DNA from 3 places in the Gordonia sp. 34D genome. Region 3 is predicted to be linked to each of the others. Evidence: predicted binding sites of a transcription regulator. Region 3 holds the regulator's gene; each other region holds the start of a gene.

Region 1 (5,456 bases), 790 kb from region 3:
ATTTTCGGAAGTTTTTAGTTTTGGGTTCATTCGGCAAACGTGGCACGAAGCTTGTCAACGGCGGGAATATCTGCCGGCGCCCAATCCAACGTTCCAAGATCTGCCGCCGGCAGCCACGAGATCTCAGAGTGTTCAGTCAGTTGTGGATCGCCATCGATGAGGGTGCAGAAGTACGTGGTCAGGATGACTACACCGAAATCGTACTCGTGCTCGGTTGTTTCAAGGAGCTCACCGATCTCAGCGTTGACCAGTAACTCCTCAGCGAGTTCTCGTCGGAGTGCTGCCTGGGGGCTCTCTCCCGGCTCAATCTTGCCCCCGGGAAACTCCCACATGCCTGGTAGTGACATCAAGTTGCTCCGGCGGGCGGCCAGGATCTTGCCGTCTCGCACGAGGACCGCTCCAACAACATGGATTCGGCGCTTCGTAGCTGAAGTATTGCGTGTGTCTTCCATCGAATCGAACTCTACCCATTAGAGACCGTCGATGCCGAGGAGGGCGAAACCTAGACGGGGATTGTCAGCATCCTATGCTTTCCTCGAGTGTGAAGAGGAGAAGGAGGGCGGATTGCCGGTCTATCGCGTCCTGATCGCCGAGACTGTTGAGCGGGTTGCCTACATCGCAGTGTCTGACGAGTTTGATTCGGACGCTATGTCCGTCGAGCTTGGAGATTTCGCCGAGAACGTCGCCGTCGAGACCGGCATCGGCGAGCGGCATGTCAGTATCTCGCGAGCGCGAAACGACGTCGATGTGGATGCGGATTTTGAACAGTAAAGGTCCACGCGTCCCGACGATTCAACCTGACGGGACACCCTCAAGCGCTCAGTAAAATTGAATGGTTCCCTTGGAGAATGCCCAGAACGGTGTGTTGTACGAAGCACTCAGACGCTGGCCGGGCGCAATCTGGAATTGCTGGTCAGCGTTGCCGATCGCCCAGAGGTATCGGGTGTGGATGTGGATCGTGTGCACGCCGGGACCGAGTTCGATGACTTGGTCGCCCCAGTTTCGTCCAACCTCGATGCCGTCGATCACGATCAGCGGCCCGGTCAAGAAGAGGATCCAGGCCAGAGGGAAGAACCCCGTATGGATGCTCAGGAACGCGCCAGTGCCAAGTGGTGACGGCGCGTACTGGCCTGGCTGCGGAGGCCCCGGCTGCTGAAAGTGCGCGGGTTGCTGCTGCCTCTGCTGCGCCGGAGGGTGCGGCTGGTACTGCTGACCCGGTACCGGCTGGCCGTAGTGAGGCTGCTGCCCAGGGAACTGCTGTGGCACCTGCGGCTGCTGCCATTGAGCCGGTGCATGCGGCGCCTGCTGATACTGCGGGCCCTGCTGATACTGCGGCGCCTGCGGGGGCGGGGTTGCCCACTGCTGCTGAGGCTGGTGTGGCCCAGATGGGTGGGAACCTGGTTGCTGCGGGTACGTCACACGAAAAGACTACGCCCGGCACTATGACGCGATCATTCGGATAGTGGAGTAGCCGATGCCTCGGTAGCGGGAGGGTCTGCGGCTGGCCGTCGAAGCAACTCAACTGCGATCCCTAGAACAACCAGTCCGACAATGAGCCAGCCGATCGCGCTGAACGTGACTGGCCTCGACGCCATCAGCGCGAAGGTCCCCAGAATCGCGGCGATCCACCAGATCACCGCGCGGTAATGGTCGACGAATGCGCCGAACCGACCAGTGTCGCCGCCGTTCCGGTCGAGTGCCGACCGCAACGAACTGAATCCGGAATTCGCTACCGACCGAACAGCCACCGCCGGCCGGGCGGGTCCGCCGAACCACACCACTACGGCAATCAGGAGACCGAGAACGGCGATGGCTCGGATCGTGGACGTCATAGCAGCGGTGACCTCGCCAAACACGGCGTCGGCAACGGAGCTCGGCATGGGATCCGGGCTCACGGAGTACGTGAAAATGTTGCCGCCAACCCAAATTCCCAACGACAACAACACAAACACAATGACCACCCCGATCGACGCGAACAGCAAGGCTCGACGTCGGCGGTTCGCCACCAAAATCCCAGCAACCAATAGCGCCAGAGCTACCCACGGCAGCCAGAACCCAGCGATCACCGCCACCTGATACGTCGCGCGAGCTAGTGCGAGCGAATCAGCATGCGCGATGGTGATCGTCCGATTCTTCGGCTCGATCCGGTCGGCAAACGTCAATCCGCGCTGCACCAACCGCGTCTTCACGGCATCGAAGAGGGGCTCGAGTTGGACGCTCAAGGTGCCGTCCTTCGACAGGTCCAACACGGTTCCGGGTTGATCCTTGAGGACAGCTATCGCCTGCTGATGGCTGAGCCGCAGACTCGACTCCCACAACTGCGCAAACTGATCCGACGCCACCAGACGTTGAACAGTCGATGCCACGATTGACTGGATACCCGCCACCGCAGGACCGCGGAGGGCTGCGATGGCTGCCGTTGGTCGCGGAGGGAGATTCGCCGCAGCGAGCTCATCGAAGAGTTGGCCGACGGCTTGGTCGAAATTAACCTGCTTGTCAATCTCGTCAGTGATCTGTCCCGCGACGAAATCCTGGACGGCCGGATCCTCGGCCAAGGGAGCAAAGGTCGAGACAAAACTATCGCCGTCGACCAACTCAACCCGAGCCCAAGTTCCGATCGCGGCAATGGGGGCGAGAAGCAGCGCGATGGTGATCAGCAAGAAGCTGACGGCCATGCGAACGTACGAGGTGGGCCGAGGGGTGTCGGACGTCGAAGTATCCACCTATTGATGGTGTCACCAGCGGTGTCTCAGTATCGGGGATGCGAAAACTCGGCTTCCGAAATGTTTGTCGGCCGGGATCTTGGTGGACCAGTCAGGGTTGGCCTTCAAAAATTGTCAGACCCTCGGATTAACATCGAACGTAAGTTCGAGCTGATGATTCGAAGGGGAAGCCGATGACCACTCAAACCACTACCCGCCCACCCGCGTCCACGGTGAAGGTCGCCGACGATGAGATCGTTATCCGCATTTCTCGCCCGGCCCCGGCCGACGGTGGGGGTTCGGCGGCCGCCTCGGGTGTGGTGCGCGATAGCCGTGCGGATCGGTTGGCTTTTGCTGCGCGGGTGGATTCTTTTGCCGGGGTGGTGATGTGGCATCGCTACGCCGAGATCTACTCGCTGCTGCAAGAGCAGTGTGCCGTGGCCGAGGCGGATCCGGCTTCGGATGTGTTTGGTCGGGTTTACGATCCGCTGTGCAAGGTCGCGGCCTCGTACGCGGTGGCTGCCGGGGTGCGCCAGTGCACCGCTGAGCGGTTTGTGGAGCGCGCAGTGGCGTGTGCTGAGCGGATTCCGGCCGTGGGTGGTTTGCTGCGCGATGGGCTGATCCCGGATGCGTGGTTCGCTCGTGCTGTGGAGCAGACCTCGCTGGTCGACGATCTTGCTCTGCTTGCGCTGATTGATGCCGAGATCGCCTACCGGTTGCAGCATTTGGGTGGCCTGTCGGCGGCGCGGGTGGAGGCCGTGGTCGCTGCGGTGGTCGCCGAGCATGATCCCGATGCGGTCACCCTCACTCGTGAGCAGATCCGCGACTACAAGAAGGTGATGGTCAACCCGCTCACCGAAGGCATGTCGGAGTTGGTCATCACTGCTTCTGCCGAGGATGTGCGGTTGGCGAAAGAAACCCTGGATGCAGTGATTGCTGGGGTGTGCCCGAAAGATCCTCGCACCAAGCAGGTTCGTCGCTCCGATGCGGCAATGGCGCGGTTGAACGGCACCGCGTTCACCTGCCAGTGCGGCAGTGATGATTGCATCGCCGAACTTTCCCAAGAGCAGATCGATGCCCGGTGTGCTCGGGTGGTGCTGCACGTGGTGGTGCGGGAAGAAACCCTCGACGGCACCGCCGACACCCCGGCCGTCCTCGACGGATTCGGCCCGATCTCGGCCGAGCACGTTCGCGAAATCGCCGACCGCCCCGACACCGTCGCCCGTGATCTGGATTTGGGCGATCTGCTCGATCACCAGGCCCAGCCGGGCAACCAGTACCGCCCCACGGCCACGCTCGACACGGTTCTGCGTGCCCTGTTTGGGATCTGCACCTGGCCCGGCTGCACCGAACCGGCTTTTGCTACCGATCTGGACCATGTGTGCGAATACAACCACGACGATCCGGCCGCTGGCGGCCCGACGTGCTTGTGCAACCTCAACCCCAAGTGCCGTTTTCATCACGGGTTGAAGACCTGCGCCGAAGGCTGGATCGATGACCAGATCGTCGACGCCAACGGCGTCATCTGGACCGAAGTGACGACCCCGGAAGGATTCACTGTGCGTCAGCAAGCACTCAACACGTGGCTGCTGCCCGAGGTCGGGTTGATTCCTTGCCAGCACGCCCCGGTTGGGGCCGGCGTCGTTGGGGCGCCGCGCCCGGAATCCCGACACGCCGAGAACGGCCCTCGGCGCGCGCAGTCCCGCACCGAGGCCAAGCACGCCTACCGCATGGCCCGCCGGGCAGCGAACCGCCGAATCCGCGAGGAAGAGGAAGCTCGGGCGTTGGCCGAGGAAGGGGTGCCGCCGTTCTGATCGGACACGCCGAACAGGCGACACGCCGTGGTTAGCCCGAATCTCGGTGATTGTTGCGGGCTCCTCGATAAGGGGTGCGCATCGCTACGCTCCGCGGGCCCAACTCGGAGAGCGGAAAAGGAAGCGGGAGCGAGGCTCGTGAACTTAACCGGCGAGTGGGGAGCGTAGCCACGCCCAGTCGAGCCCGAACCAGCCGCCGAACAGGGCGAGGCCGCCCGTTAACCACAACGTCAAGAACACAATTGCGCACGTGCCGATCGCCAAGACCGCCTGCATCAGGCGGTTGCCATCGATGTAGTTCGAATAGAAACGGTTGAGGAGTCCCATGATCTTCTTGCGTAACCGCGCGGCCCACTCCAACTCCTGAGACAGGATAAGCAGGCCGAGAAAGACTGTGGCCCAACCGGGGCCCGGGTACGGAATCGTCAGCACGCCAACTGCAGTGACCAATGCTCCGACCACAATTGTCACGTAACGCAGTGCCCCGCCATACCGGTGATTGTGGCGGATGTGGTGGTACTTCGCACCAAGCGACTTAAAGTGATCGACTACTACGGACACCATCGGGACGCTATCACCGCAACACCGACTCGGCCCGGCCACATAATGTTGTGTCCATCTCGATCAATCGCACAACTAATCGCACGACAATTGGAGAATCCAACCCATGACCAGCGCACCCAACGTAACGAAGAGCGGAATCTGCCACCTGGTGGTCCTGAAGTTCGAGAACGGCGTGCGCGACGACGTCGTCGCACGACTGTCACCCGCTCTCGACGCACTCATCCCTCAACTCGACGGACTTATCTCGTACCGACACGGCGACGACCTTGGCATCAACAACGGCAACGCCGACTACGGTATCGCCGCCGTCTTCGAAACCGAAGAGCATTGGCGCGCCTACTCGGTGCTGCCCGCGCACCGCAAAGTGATCGACGAA
Region 2 (5,456 bases), 600 kb from region 3:
CCATCGCGCGCCGCAGTTGCCACGGCGACGACCTCCGCGGGCGAGACTCCCGTGCGGTGCATGCCGGAATCCGCCTCTACCAGTACTGTCACCGGAACACCCGCCAACGCTTCGGCCAGTCGGCGAGCGCCGACCGCCGAGTCGACCCCAACGCTTATCGTGGCCCGCACGCAAAGTGCTCGCAACCGCTCAACTTTGCTCCCGGAAAGCCACAGCGGGTACGCGATGAACAGATCGTCGACGCCGATGTTGGCGAAAACTTCCGCTTCGCCAATCGTGGCGACAGTCAATCCAACCGCTCCCGCACCGAGTTGGCGGGTCGAGATCTGCGCGCACTTATGAGTTTTGGCGTGTGGACGCAACGCCACACCGTGTTCGGACGCCCACGCTGCCATCGAATTCAGGTTGCGGTCCAAACGTTCAACGTCGACAACAAGATACGGCGTGTCGACGGAGGTGAGTGATCGGGCAGACGGGGCTGACATACCCCGATCGTTGCACGAACAGGGTGATCCCTGCTCAGCTAATGCGGCCGAGCGCGGCGTCAGACTCGTCGTTGATCAGAAACTCCTGATGCAGCAGGCGGTTGGTGAGGCGCGGTGCGGCGTGATGACCGAAGCTAATGAGGTCACCGAGCATCGTATTGACCCGCTTGGGGCGAACGACGATCGCGCGCAGCACCCGATGTGCGGCCTTGTCGACGCTCCAGATGCCGCGGACCGCATCGTAGGCGTTGGTCGGAACGATCATCCTGGTGCGAGTCAACGGGATTCGGACATTGCTGAAGGTGACGTGATCGGAGAGCGTTTCGGCGCCGGTCGCATCGCTGAACGCCTCCAATGCGGCCTTCGACGCCGCGTACGCGCCGAATCGGGGTGCGCGACTCTGCACTTCAATCGACGACACATTCACCACGTGGCCCGATTGCCTGCCCGTCATATGTGGCAGCAGCGCCAGGGTCAGATAGACGGCACCGAAGTAGTTGACGGCCATCATGCGGTGGTAGTCATGCGAACGGTCGACCGCATTGGCGGTGGAACGGCGGATGGAGCGGCCCGCATTATTGACCAGCACGTCGATGTGATCATGTTCGGCCAGAACAGATTTGACGAGTGTCGCGACTGCGGATTCGTCACTGATATCGGCCGGGTAGGCGTGGGCGCGGCCAATGGGAAGGCCGGGGACGGGAACTTCGGCGTCGAGTTCGGCGGCGGTCTCCACCAACTGTTCGGCATTGCGTGCCACCAGAAACACGGTGGCACCGCGGCGCACGCACATGCGGGCCGTCGCTCGGCCGATGCCAGAGGATGCGCCGGTGATCAGGATGTGTTTGCCGACGAGGGGTCCGCGGGTATCTGTGCGACGGTGCCGTGCCGGATCCAAATGCTGGTACCAATACTCGGCGAGCTTGGGGCCGTAGGCCGCGAGGTCGGGCACTGAGATACCGAGGCCCGCCAGGGTCGCAGTGGTGGTGTCGCATCGGAAAGTGACCGGGAGTGCGGCGATGTCAAGAATCCCCGGTGGCAGCCCGGCCTGCAGTGCTACGAGATCGCGGCACGGGCGCAGTGGGCCGAGGCCGCTCATCGACAAGATGGGTCGGACCAGCGCAGAGGGAAATGCGGTAAAACTGCTGGGGCCGCCGAAGCCGGGGACGATCGCGTTGAAGAGGTCGCTGACGGAGCGCTGTTGCGGATCGCCCAGGTGAAACACCAGTCCGCTGTGCCCCGGTTGCACGCCGATCAGCGCGACGATCGCCTCCGCCACGAAATCAACCGGCACCATGTTCAGGTGACCAACGTCGGGGACCGGCAATCGCAGGAATGACGGAAGCCCACTGAGTGCCGAGAGGTGTCCGAAGAAGTAGTACGGACCATCAATTTTGTTAGTGCGGCCGGTCCTGGAATCGCCGACGACGGCCGACGGCCGGTAGATGCGCCAGTTCAGTTCTGCGGTGTCGCGGACGATGCGTTCGGCGTCGAACTTGGTGCGATGGCAACCGGAAGGAAACCCCTGGCCTAAATCGAAGTCGTTCTCGGTGAAGTCGCCGTCGTAGTCGCCGGCGACCGCGACCGATGACATGTGATGGAGCATCGCGCCCCGCGACCGTGCGAACTCCACGACGCGGCGAGTGCCCTCGACGTTAACCGCGCGTTGTGCTTCTTCGGTTGCGGTCACGTCGTACAGGGCCGCGAGGTGGATGACATGGTCGATGGCGTCGAGCGCGGTGTTCGTTGCGGCGTCGATGCCCAGGCCGTCGGAGGTGAGTTCGCCTACGACGGTGGTGACGCGGTCGTTACCGTCAACACGGTCCATTGCCTCGGAGAAACGTTGCAGTGACCCGGTGCGCACCAAGGCATAAACCTGGGCCTCTGGGTCGCTGGCCAAGAGTTTTTGGACCACTTGGTGGCCGATGAAGCCGCTGCCACCGGTCACAAAATAACTCGTCACGGCCCCAGGGTCTCACAACTGGGTGCGGGGATGATGGATTTGCCGGGTCGGCTGGCTCGGAACGATTGCTGATTTGGCACGGCATCGATGCAGATTGCCGGTTGATTGGTATCGAACAGATGTTCTATATTTGGAGAGTGGGTTGGAACAACGGTCCTCCGACCTGGTCGGAGATGGAACGGGTGCTGTCGGGGCGCCCGGCTGGCCCTGCGGACCGACCGGGCACCACATTTTCACCAACGGGTGACGGCAACGACTCGCCTGCCTGGTCGCGGAAACGTGACTCCTATCAGGCCGCCGACATCGAGTTTGGTTCATCGACGGTCCCGTATGCGGAACTACACGCGCACAGCGCCTATAGCTTCCTCGATGGTGCCTCCATGCCTGAATCGATGGTCGAAGAAGGTCAGCGGCTGGGATTGAGAGGGCTCGCGTTGACCGATCATGACGGCTTTTACGGCGTCGTACGGTTTGCTGAAGCCGCTCGCGAATTTGGCATGCCGACCGTTTTTGGTGCCGAGCTGTCGCTGCAGCGCGACGCCGCTCGAGCCGGTGCCGTCGATCCGCCGGGGGAGCACCTGCTGGTACTTGCCCGCCGGGACGAGGGATACCGCAGGCTCTCCCGGGTGATTGCCGATGCCCATATGAGCGGTGGAGAGAAGGGGCTACTGCGCTACGACCTCACCGTCATCGCCGAACACGCGGCCACCGGGCATTGGCAAATCCTCACTGGCTGTCGCAAGGGGTCGGTGCGGCGCGCCCTCGATCGCGGTGGTCGGAGGGCGGCCGATACCGCGCTCGGCGAACTTATCGACCGCTTTGGTGCGAGCAATGTCGCCGTCGAATTGAGCCCCGGAACCGGCTCCGACGACGACGAACGCACCGCGATCTTGGCCTCCCTGGCTGCGCTGCATCGGGTGCCAACCGTCGCGACTACCGGCGCACACTTTGCTGCGCCACAGAACGGTCGCCTGGCCACGGCGATGGCGGCAGTGCGGGCGCGCACCGACATGGCCACCATCGACGGTTGGCTTCCCGGCGTGGGCGGCGCACACCTGCGCAGCGGTGACGAAATGCTCCGATTGATGCCCGCCCACCGCGAGGCCATCGACAATGCGGTCGCTATCGCCGACGAGTGCACATTTTCGCTCGGGCTGATTGCCCCAAACCTGCCGCCCTTCGACGTCCCGGCCGGTCACACCGAAGCGAGTTGGCTCCGCGAACTCACCGAGCGCGGTGCCCGGGATCGGTTTGGGACCCGCGAGCAACGGCCCGATGCCTACCGGCAGATCGACCATGAGCTCGCCATCATTGAGACCCTCACTTTTCCCGGATACTTCCTCGTCGTCCACGACATCGTCAGCTTTTGTAAACGCAACGGGATCCTCTGTCAGGGGCGGGGGAGCGCCGCCAACTCGGCGGTCTGCTTCGCCCTCGGGATCACCAACGTCGATCCGGTTGCCAACCACCTGCTGTTTGAACGGTTCCTGTCGGTGGAGCGCGACGGGCCTCCCGACATCGACGTCGACATCGAATCCGATCGTCGTGAAGAAGCCATCCAGCACGTCTATGCCAAGCACGGGCGCAAACACAGTGCACAGGTTGCCAATGTGATCACCTACCGCGGGCGGTCGGCGATCCGGGATATGGCGCGGGCGCTCGGCTACGCCAGCGGGCAGCAGGACGCATGGAGCAAGATGCCGGAGTCGGCCCCCGCCGATGTCCGCGAGTTGGCGTCCCAGATTTCCTCGTTGCCAAGGCATTTGGGAATCCACTCGGGCGGCATGGTGATTTGCGACCGGCCGATCGCTGACGTCTGCCCGACGGAATGGGCGCGGATGCCCGGGCGCAGCGTGCTGCAGTGGGACAAGGACGACTGCGCGGTGATCGGGTTGGTGAAGTTCGACTTGCTTGGCCTGGGCATGCTGTCGGCGCTGCACTACATGATCGACCTGGTATCCGAGCACCATGGGGTTGACGTCGACCTGGCGAAGATCGATCTGTCGGAGAAAGCCGTCTACGACATGCTGTGCCGGGCCGATTCGGTTGGTGTCTTTCAGGTGGAGTCGCGGGCGCAGATGGCGACGTTGCCACGACTGAAGCCGCAAAACTTCTACGATCTCGTCGTTGAGGTGGCGCTGATCCGGCCCGGTCCCATTCAGGGTGGATCGGTGCACCCGTACCTGCGGCGTCGCAACGGACTGGAAGAAGCCAAATCCGACCATCCGTCCATGGATGCGGCGCTCGGCAGGACACTCGGCATACCGCTGTTTCAGGAGCAACTGATGCAGGTGGCGCGCGATGTCGCCGGGTTTACCGCGGGAGAAGCCGACCAACTGCGCCGGGCGATGGGGTCCAAGCGGTCGCCGGAAAAGATGCAGCGCCTCAAGAAACGGTTCTACGACGGCATGCGCGAAACGCACGGCATCACCGGCGAGCTCGCGGACCGCATTTACGAGAAAATGGCGGCGTTCGCCAATTTTGGTTTCCCTGAAAGCCATTCGCAGAGTTTCGCGTCCCTCGTCTTCTATTCGGCGTGGTTCAAGCTGCATTACCCGGCGGCCTTCTGCGCGGGACTGTTGCGGGCGCAGCCGATGGGGTTCTATTCGCCGCAGTCGTTGGTCGCCGATGCCCGCCGACACGGCGTGCAAGTGCATCGGCCCGATGTGAACTGGTCCCTGCCGCATGCGGGACTGGAGAACAACGGACTCGACATCCGAATTGGGTTGGGCGCCATTCGCGGACTGTCCGACGAAGCCGCAGAGGCAATTATCAGCGCGCGCGCCGATGGGCCATTCACGTCGGTCACGGACCTGTCGCGGCGGGCCGGACTCACTACTTCGCAGTTGGAGTCGCTGGCCACCGCCGATGCGTTCGCCAGTTTAGGGTTGGATCGTCGCGCAGCGCTGTGGGAAACCGGGGTCATCGCTGGCCGCAGTGACCAACTCGATGTCGAAGCCCCGCGTTCGGCTCCCGTCCTCCCCGGCATGTCTGAGGTGGAATTGACG
Region 3 (5,456 bases):
GTTGGTGACGGCACTGATCAAGTCCCTGCCGAAGGGTCTACGGAAGTCGATGTCGCCCGCCTCGCGGTATGCCGATCTGGCGCTGGCCAAGCTGTCGACGCGAAGTGAGCCGCTGCTGACCGGCTTGGCTCGCGAGTTGTCCACGATCACCGGTGTGACGTTGACTCCGCGAGATTTCCGGCCCTCGAATCTGGATCCGCACTTGCGGATGCACTTTGCCGTGACCGATGCCGAAGGTGCCATCGTGGCCCGTGGCGATCGACTGTCGGCGCTACGCGATGACCTCGCTGGCCGACCGAAAACTCCGAGTGCACCGGTGGCGACGACGTGGGCACCGGATGGCATCGGGACCCTCGAAGATTCCGAGACCGCCATTGTCGCCGGGCAAACTATTACCCGGTATCCGAGCTTGGCAGCGGTTCCCGGGAAGGGCGTCAGGCGGACGATCGCCGCCTCGCCCGCCGAGCGAGATGCCGGGATCCGCGCCGGCATTATTGAGTTGCTTCGCGTTGCGATCGCCCCGCCGAGTCGCCGACTCGCTACCGGGCTGCCCCCGATGGCGAAGCTTTCACTGAGCCAAAGCCCATACTCCGACGTCGATGCGCTGCTTGCCGACTGCACCAACCGGGCGATAATCGACGCCGTGGCTGCCGAAAAATCGATCACCGAGATTCGCAACGCCAGCGACTTCGCCGACCTGTCGGCGCGCATCGCACCGGTGGTCCGTTCGCGGGCACCCGAATACTTCGACGCGGCGGTCGCCGCTTTGGCCGAGTACGGGCCAGTTCGGCGGGCAATTGACGCGCGCGCGGGAACCCTGGCTGCCGATGACGTCGCCGATCAGGTGTCGAATTTGATATTCGACGGCTTTGTTGGACTCACGGCGCTGGTGCACTTGCGCTCAATTCCGCGCTATCTCACGGCCGCTCGGCTGCGACTTGAGAATCTCCAAACCACGGGTAGCCGCGACAACGATGCCTTGGCTTCGATCGATCGCATCATTGCGGCGTGGAATCGACGGATTGCTCAGCTCCCTGAGAGTCGACACGACGACCTTGGGGAAATGGTCCAGTGGCGACTCGAAGAGTTGCGTGTGAGCTTGTTTGCCCAGCAGCTCGGCACTGCGGGAAGTGTTTCCGAACAGCGAATCCTGAAGGCAATCGACAAGTTCTAGCGGAGTCGCGGCAGTTCGCTGGACTTCAGTTTTTGCTGCGGTCGCGGCGGAGGTCGTCGATTTCGTGTTGGAAGTCGTCGGCTGATTCGAAGGACTTGTAGACAGACGCGAAGCGCAGGTAGCCAACTTCATCGAGATCGCGCAGTGGCCCGAGGATGGCGAGACCAACTTCGTTGCTGGGGATTTCGGCGGATCCGGAGGACCGAACCGTGTCCTCCACCTGCACTGCCAGTTTCGCGAGCGCATCGGCATCGATGTCGCGCCCCTGGCATGCCCGGCGCACGCCTTTCATGACCTTCTCCCGGCTAAATGGTTCGGAAATACCATTGCGCTTAACAACGGACAGAACTGCCGACTCCACGGTGGTGAACCGGCGCCCGCACGCACTGCATGCCCGACGACGCCGGATGGCCTGGCCATCATCGGCGACTCGGGAATCGACTACTCGGGTGTCATCGTTCTTGCAGAACGGGCATCGCATGTCACGAGAATACCCGGCGGCCCAATCTGCCTTGTTTCGCAGTGCGTTCCAGCACGAACCTGGGGGCTTCCCTACTTGTAGGCCGGGACCCGCAATGCCTGGCCGACCGCCAGACCCGAGGTTTCTAAGCCATTGATCTCACGGAGCTGCGCGATCACTCCGGCGGTCGGCAAATCGGGCGCGATGCGCTGGGCCAGGCTGGTGAGTGACTCGCCTGCCCGCACATACACAACTTCGGTCGCCTGCGGGGCTGCCGGTGGTGTTGATTCGAGATTGGCTCCGACGATCGCGAACATCCACACCATGGCTGCGAGCGCTCCGCCAACCAGGAGTGCCCCGACCACGCGACGACGACGATAGACGGCAGCTTGATTACTGCGGTAATTCGAACGTTGGGTAACGCCTCGCACGTTCGAGGACGATTCGAACATCGGCGAGCGCTCGCGCCGCCATTCATTCGAATGACTGACAGGCGCTGCGCTCTTGGATCGCTCGTCCGTTCGAGTTAAGTCTGCGATAGCTCGCACTTGGCGACGCTGCGGGCGACCGCTCGGAAAGCAAAGAACGTCACCTCGCTGCGCCTGTACCCGACCCGAAGAATCGCGCGCCACGACAGGAAGATCGCAGGTCATAACTACTTCGAGGCCGGCGCGACGGCTACTACCGGCCGAGCCCACACGAGTGTGGCCACTACGCTCGAGGCGCTCCACGGGAGCCTTGAGAACATTGGCGCTCATCGGTGATCTCCTATCGATCGGGTGTTCGAAGAACTCTTGTTCGATAGTTAACACCATGCCTCTGACAAAGTTCGACACGCATCGAACAATTGTTTGAGTTTTGTGACCTACTCAACTAGCGTGGAGCTATCAATCGAACACAGCTGACGAAAGGCCCGACGGTGACCGACACGCCAGATCCACTGCTCTCGACCGAGACACTGGAAGCTTCCCTCACCCAGCGACAGCGCGATGTTCTGGAAGTCATCCGCAAGTCGGTACGCGAACGCGGCTACCCGCCAAGCATCCGTGAAATCGGCGAGGAGGTGGGTCTCACCTCGACCTCGTCGGTGGCGCACCAACTGCGCACCCTCGAGCGCCGCGGCCTACTCAAGCGCGACCCTCACCGTCCGCGCGCAGTCAATGTCCGCGATAGCGGGCGCACCCCGCCGGATGGCGGCAGTAGCGGCGGCGAGGACGATTCTCTGCCGAAGCCGACGTTCGTACCCGTTCTCGGCCGGATTGCCGCGGGCGGCCCGATTCTTGCCGAGCAGGCTGTCGAAGATGTTTTCCCGATGCCCCGCGAACTCGTCGGTGACGGTTCACTGTTCATGCTTCGCGTAGTTGGCGAGTCAATGATCGACGCCGCTATCTGCGACGGAGACTGGGTTGTGGTTCGTCAGCAGAATGTCGCCGAGAACGGCGACATTGTCGCCGCCATGATCGACGGCGAAGCCACCGTCAAGACGTTTAAACGCGTCGACGGTCATGTCTGGCTGATGCCGCACAACGAGCACTTCGAGCCCATCCCCGGCGACGACGCCGCAGTCCTCGGCAAGGTCGTCACCGTGATGCGCCGCATTTAGCGAGTGCTCCATCCGGAGCGATTCACCCCGGTCAGCCCAGTTTGGTTCGCGCGTCGTCGCGTGCCTGAGCTGGGCTGACTGCATTGAGAGCCGCCGCCGCCGCGTTTCGGCACTGTTGGAGACTGACCTCTCCGAGTTGCAGGCCGACCGCCGCGGCAGCCGCCGGAGCCGTCGACAGTGAAGTCACTCCGAGGCCAACCAGGACGCAGGCCAGCAGCGGATCAGCAGCCGCCTCACCGCACACCCCGACCGGCTTGTTCGCGCGCTGGCCCGCCTCGCCGACTTTCGCAATGAGCGCCAGAACGGCTGGCTGCCACGGGTCTGTGAGCTCCGCCAGTTCCGGCGACATCCGGTCAGCGGCCATCGTGTATTGCGCGAGGTCATTGGTTCCGATGGAAACGAAGTCAACTTCCGCGAGGATCCCATCGGCCAGCAGCGCCGCCGATGGAACCTCCACCATGACGCCGGGAATCAGCCCCTGCAGCCGAACGGCACCGGCGAACTCGCGCGCTTCGTCAACGGTGGCAATCATCGGTGCCATGACCCACGGAGCGCTACGGCCGTCCCCCTTGGCAGCCTCCCCCAGCGCCCGTAACTGGTTGTCGCGGATTTCTGGATAGCTCTTCACGATGCGGTTTCCCCGAACCCCCATGGCGGGATTGGGTTCTTCGGTGTTGTTCACGAACTTCAGCGGCTTATCCGAACCAGCATCCAACGTCCGGATGACTACTTTGCGACCGGGGAAAGCATCGATGACTTCCCGGTAGAGCGCCACCTGCTCGGCAACCGATGGCTCATCAGCTCGTTCGAGAAAAGCCAACTCAGTACGAAATAGCCCCACCCCCTCGACTGGTGCCCGAGCACCTTCTCTGGCCGAGGATCCGTCGGCCACATTGGCGAGTATCGCAACCGGGTGACCATCGGAGGTCCGACCGGGGCCACGCCAGCCAGCGATCTCTTTCGCACGCGCATGCGCCTGCGCGACTGCCACCGAGATGAGTTCTGGATCGGGTGAACTGCCGACGGTTCCCAAGTCACCATCGACGTATCCCATCGCACCGGAATCGATGTCGCCAAGGGCGCCAGCCGCGACAACGCAGGGGATGCCCAACTGTCGCGCAATGATGGAGGTGTGGCTACTGGGCCCGCCCAACCGCATGGCCAAACCAATTACTTTGGTTGGGTCTAGCTCGGCAGTATCCGCGGGGGCAAGGTCGTCGGCGAGCAAGATTGATGGCTCGTCGGGAACGGGGATACCGGGTTCGGCGACACCGAGGAGTTCTGCGACCACCCGGTCACGAACATCTTTGAGGTCCGTGACCCGTTCGGCCATCAAGCCGCCCAGGTTGGTGAAGACTTCGACGAACTGATCGGTCGCAGCGATGGCCGCGAGTGCGGCGGGCGCTCCCCCCGAAATGGCCTTGTTGGCGGCACCGATCCAACCACGGTCGCGCGCCAAAGCTGCTGTGGCAATGAGGACTTCGGCTGCAACACCGGAGTTGCGGGAGGCTCGTTCGGTGAGTCGATCAGCGACGACGCCCGCGGCGGCCGCGAACCGTTCGGACTCGGCGGGGCGCAAACTTTCCGCGATCTCGGTGGCGTCGATGTCACCGAAGCCGGGCCGTGCACCCGGCTTCACAATGCGACCGTAGGCCAACCCCCCGACGACCGGAACGCCGGTGACGATCACCTCCGCGCCAAACGGATTGGCATCTGGGGCGTTCGGGGCCTGCGCGTTGGTACTCACCTGGATCATGTGATTCAGATTACAAGATTTCCTTGACTTGTCAGCACTTACACCGGTAGAAACAGATACATATCCACATAGATCAACATACTTCAACAGTGAATTGGACCTAGTCATAGCGAGAGGCAGCGATGTACGCGGAGGAGCGACAGTCCGAGATCGCAGGTGATGTCCAATCCCGCGGTCGGGTTTCGGTAACTGAGTTGGCAGCTCGATTCTCAGTCACAGGCGAGACGATCCGCCGGGATTTGGAGATTCTGCAACACACTGGACGCCTCGTCCGGGTTCACGGCGGTGCCATCCGGCCCGATATCGCGACTGTTGTCGAGGAATCTGACCTGGCTGAGCGGTCCGAAACGCGGCGCTATCACAAGCAGGCCATTGCCGCTGCCGCGGTGCGTCTCATTCCGGTCGACGGCGGTTCGGTCTTGCTGGATGCCGGAACCACCACGCTTGCGCTGGCTCGGGCCAT

Evidence for each region. The regulator LexA, encoded in region 3, represses DNA repair genes until DNA is damaged. The targets are predictions, from matches to a motif close to CGAACANNTGTTCG.
Region 1: a site for LexA is predicted at 2,858-2,871, ahead of AC1L34_RS09755 (HNH endonuclease signature motif containing protein). Genes of this name have one in related genera too.
Region 2: a site for LexA is predicted at 2,561-2,574, ahead of AC1L34_RS08830 (error-prone DNA polymerase). Genes of this name have one in related genera too.

What each region holds. Positions count from the first base shown of each region.
Region 1 is NZ_CM155293.1:2,095,225-2,100,680, reverse strand. It holds gene AC1L34_RS09780 (DEAD/DEAH box helicase) at 1-30, opposite strand, end outside; gene AC1L34_RS09775 ((deoxy)nucleoside triphosphate pyrophosphohydrolase) at 27-452, opposite strand; gene AC1L34_RS09770 (hypothetical protein) at 565-771, shown strand; gene AC1L34_RS09765 (hypothetical protein) at 820-1,419, opposite strand; gene AC1L34_RS09760 (hypothetical protein) at 1,452-2,723, opposite strand; gene AC1L34_RS09755 (HNH endonuclease signature motif containing protein) at 2,897-4,516, shown strand; gene AC1L34_RS09750 (TIGR02611 family protein) at 4,661-5,080, opposite strand; gene AC1L34_RS09745 (Dabb family protein) at 5,184-5,456, shown strand, end outside.
Region 2 is NZ_CM155293.1:1,912,914-1,918,369, reverse strand. It holds gene AC1L34_RS08840 (alanine racemase) at 1-485, opposite strand, end outside; gene AC1L34_RS08835 (SDR family oxidoreductase) at 520-2,448, opposite strand; gene AC1L34_RS08830 (error-prone DNA polymerase) at 2,586-5,456, shown strand, end outside.
Region 3 is NZ_CM155293.1:1,309,813-1,315,268, forward strand. It holds gene hrpA (ATP-dependent RNA helicase HrpA) at 1-1,174, shown strand, start outside; gene nrdR (transcriptional regulator NrdR) at 1,200-1,655, opposite strand; gene AC1L34_RS06060 (LysM peptidoglycan-binding domain-containing protein) at 1,727-2,086, opposite strand; gene lexA (transcriptional repressor LexA) at 2,554-3,237, shown strand; gene AC1L34_RS06070 (phosphoenolpyruvate--protein phosphotransferase) at 3,269-4,993, opposite strand; gene AC1L34_RS06075 (DeoR/GlpR family DNA-binding transcription regulator) at 5,116-5,456, shown strand, end outside.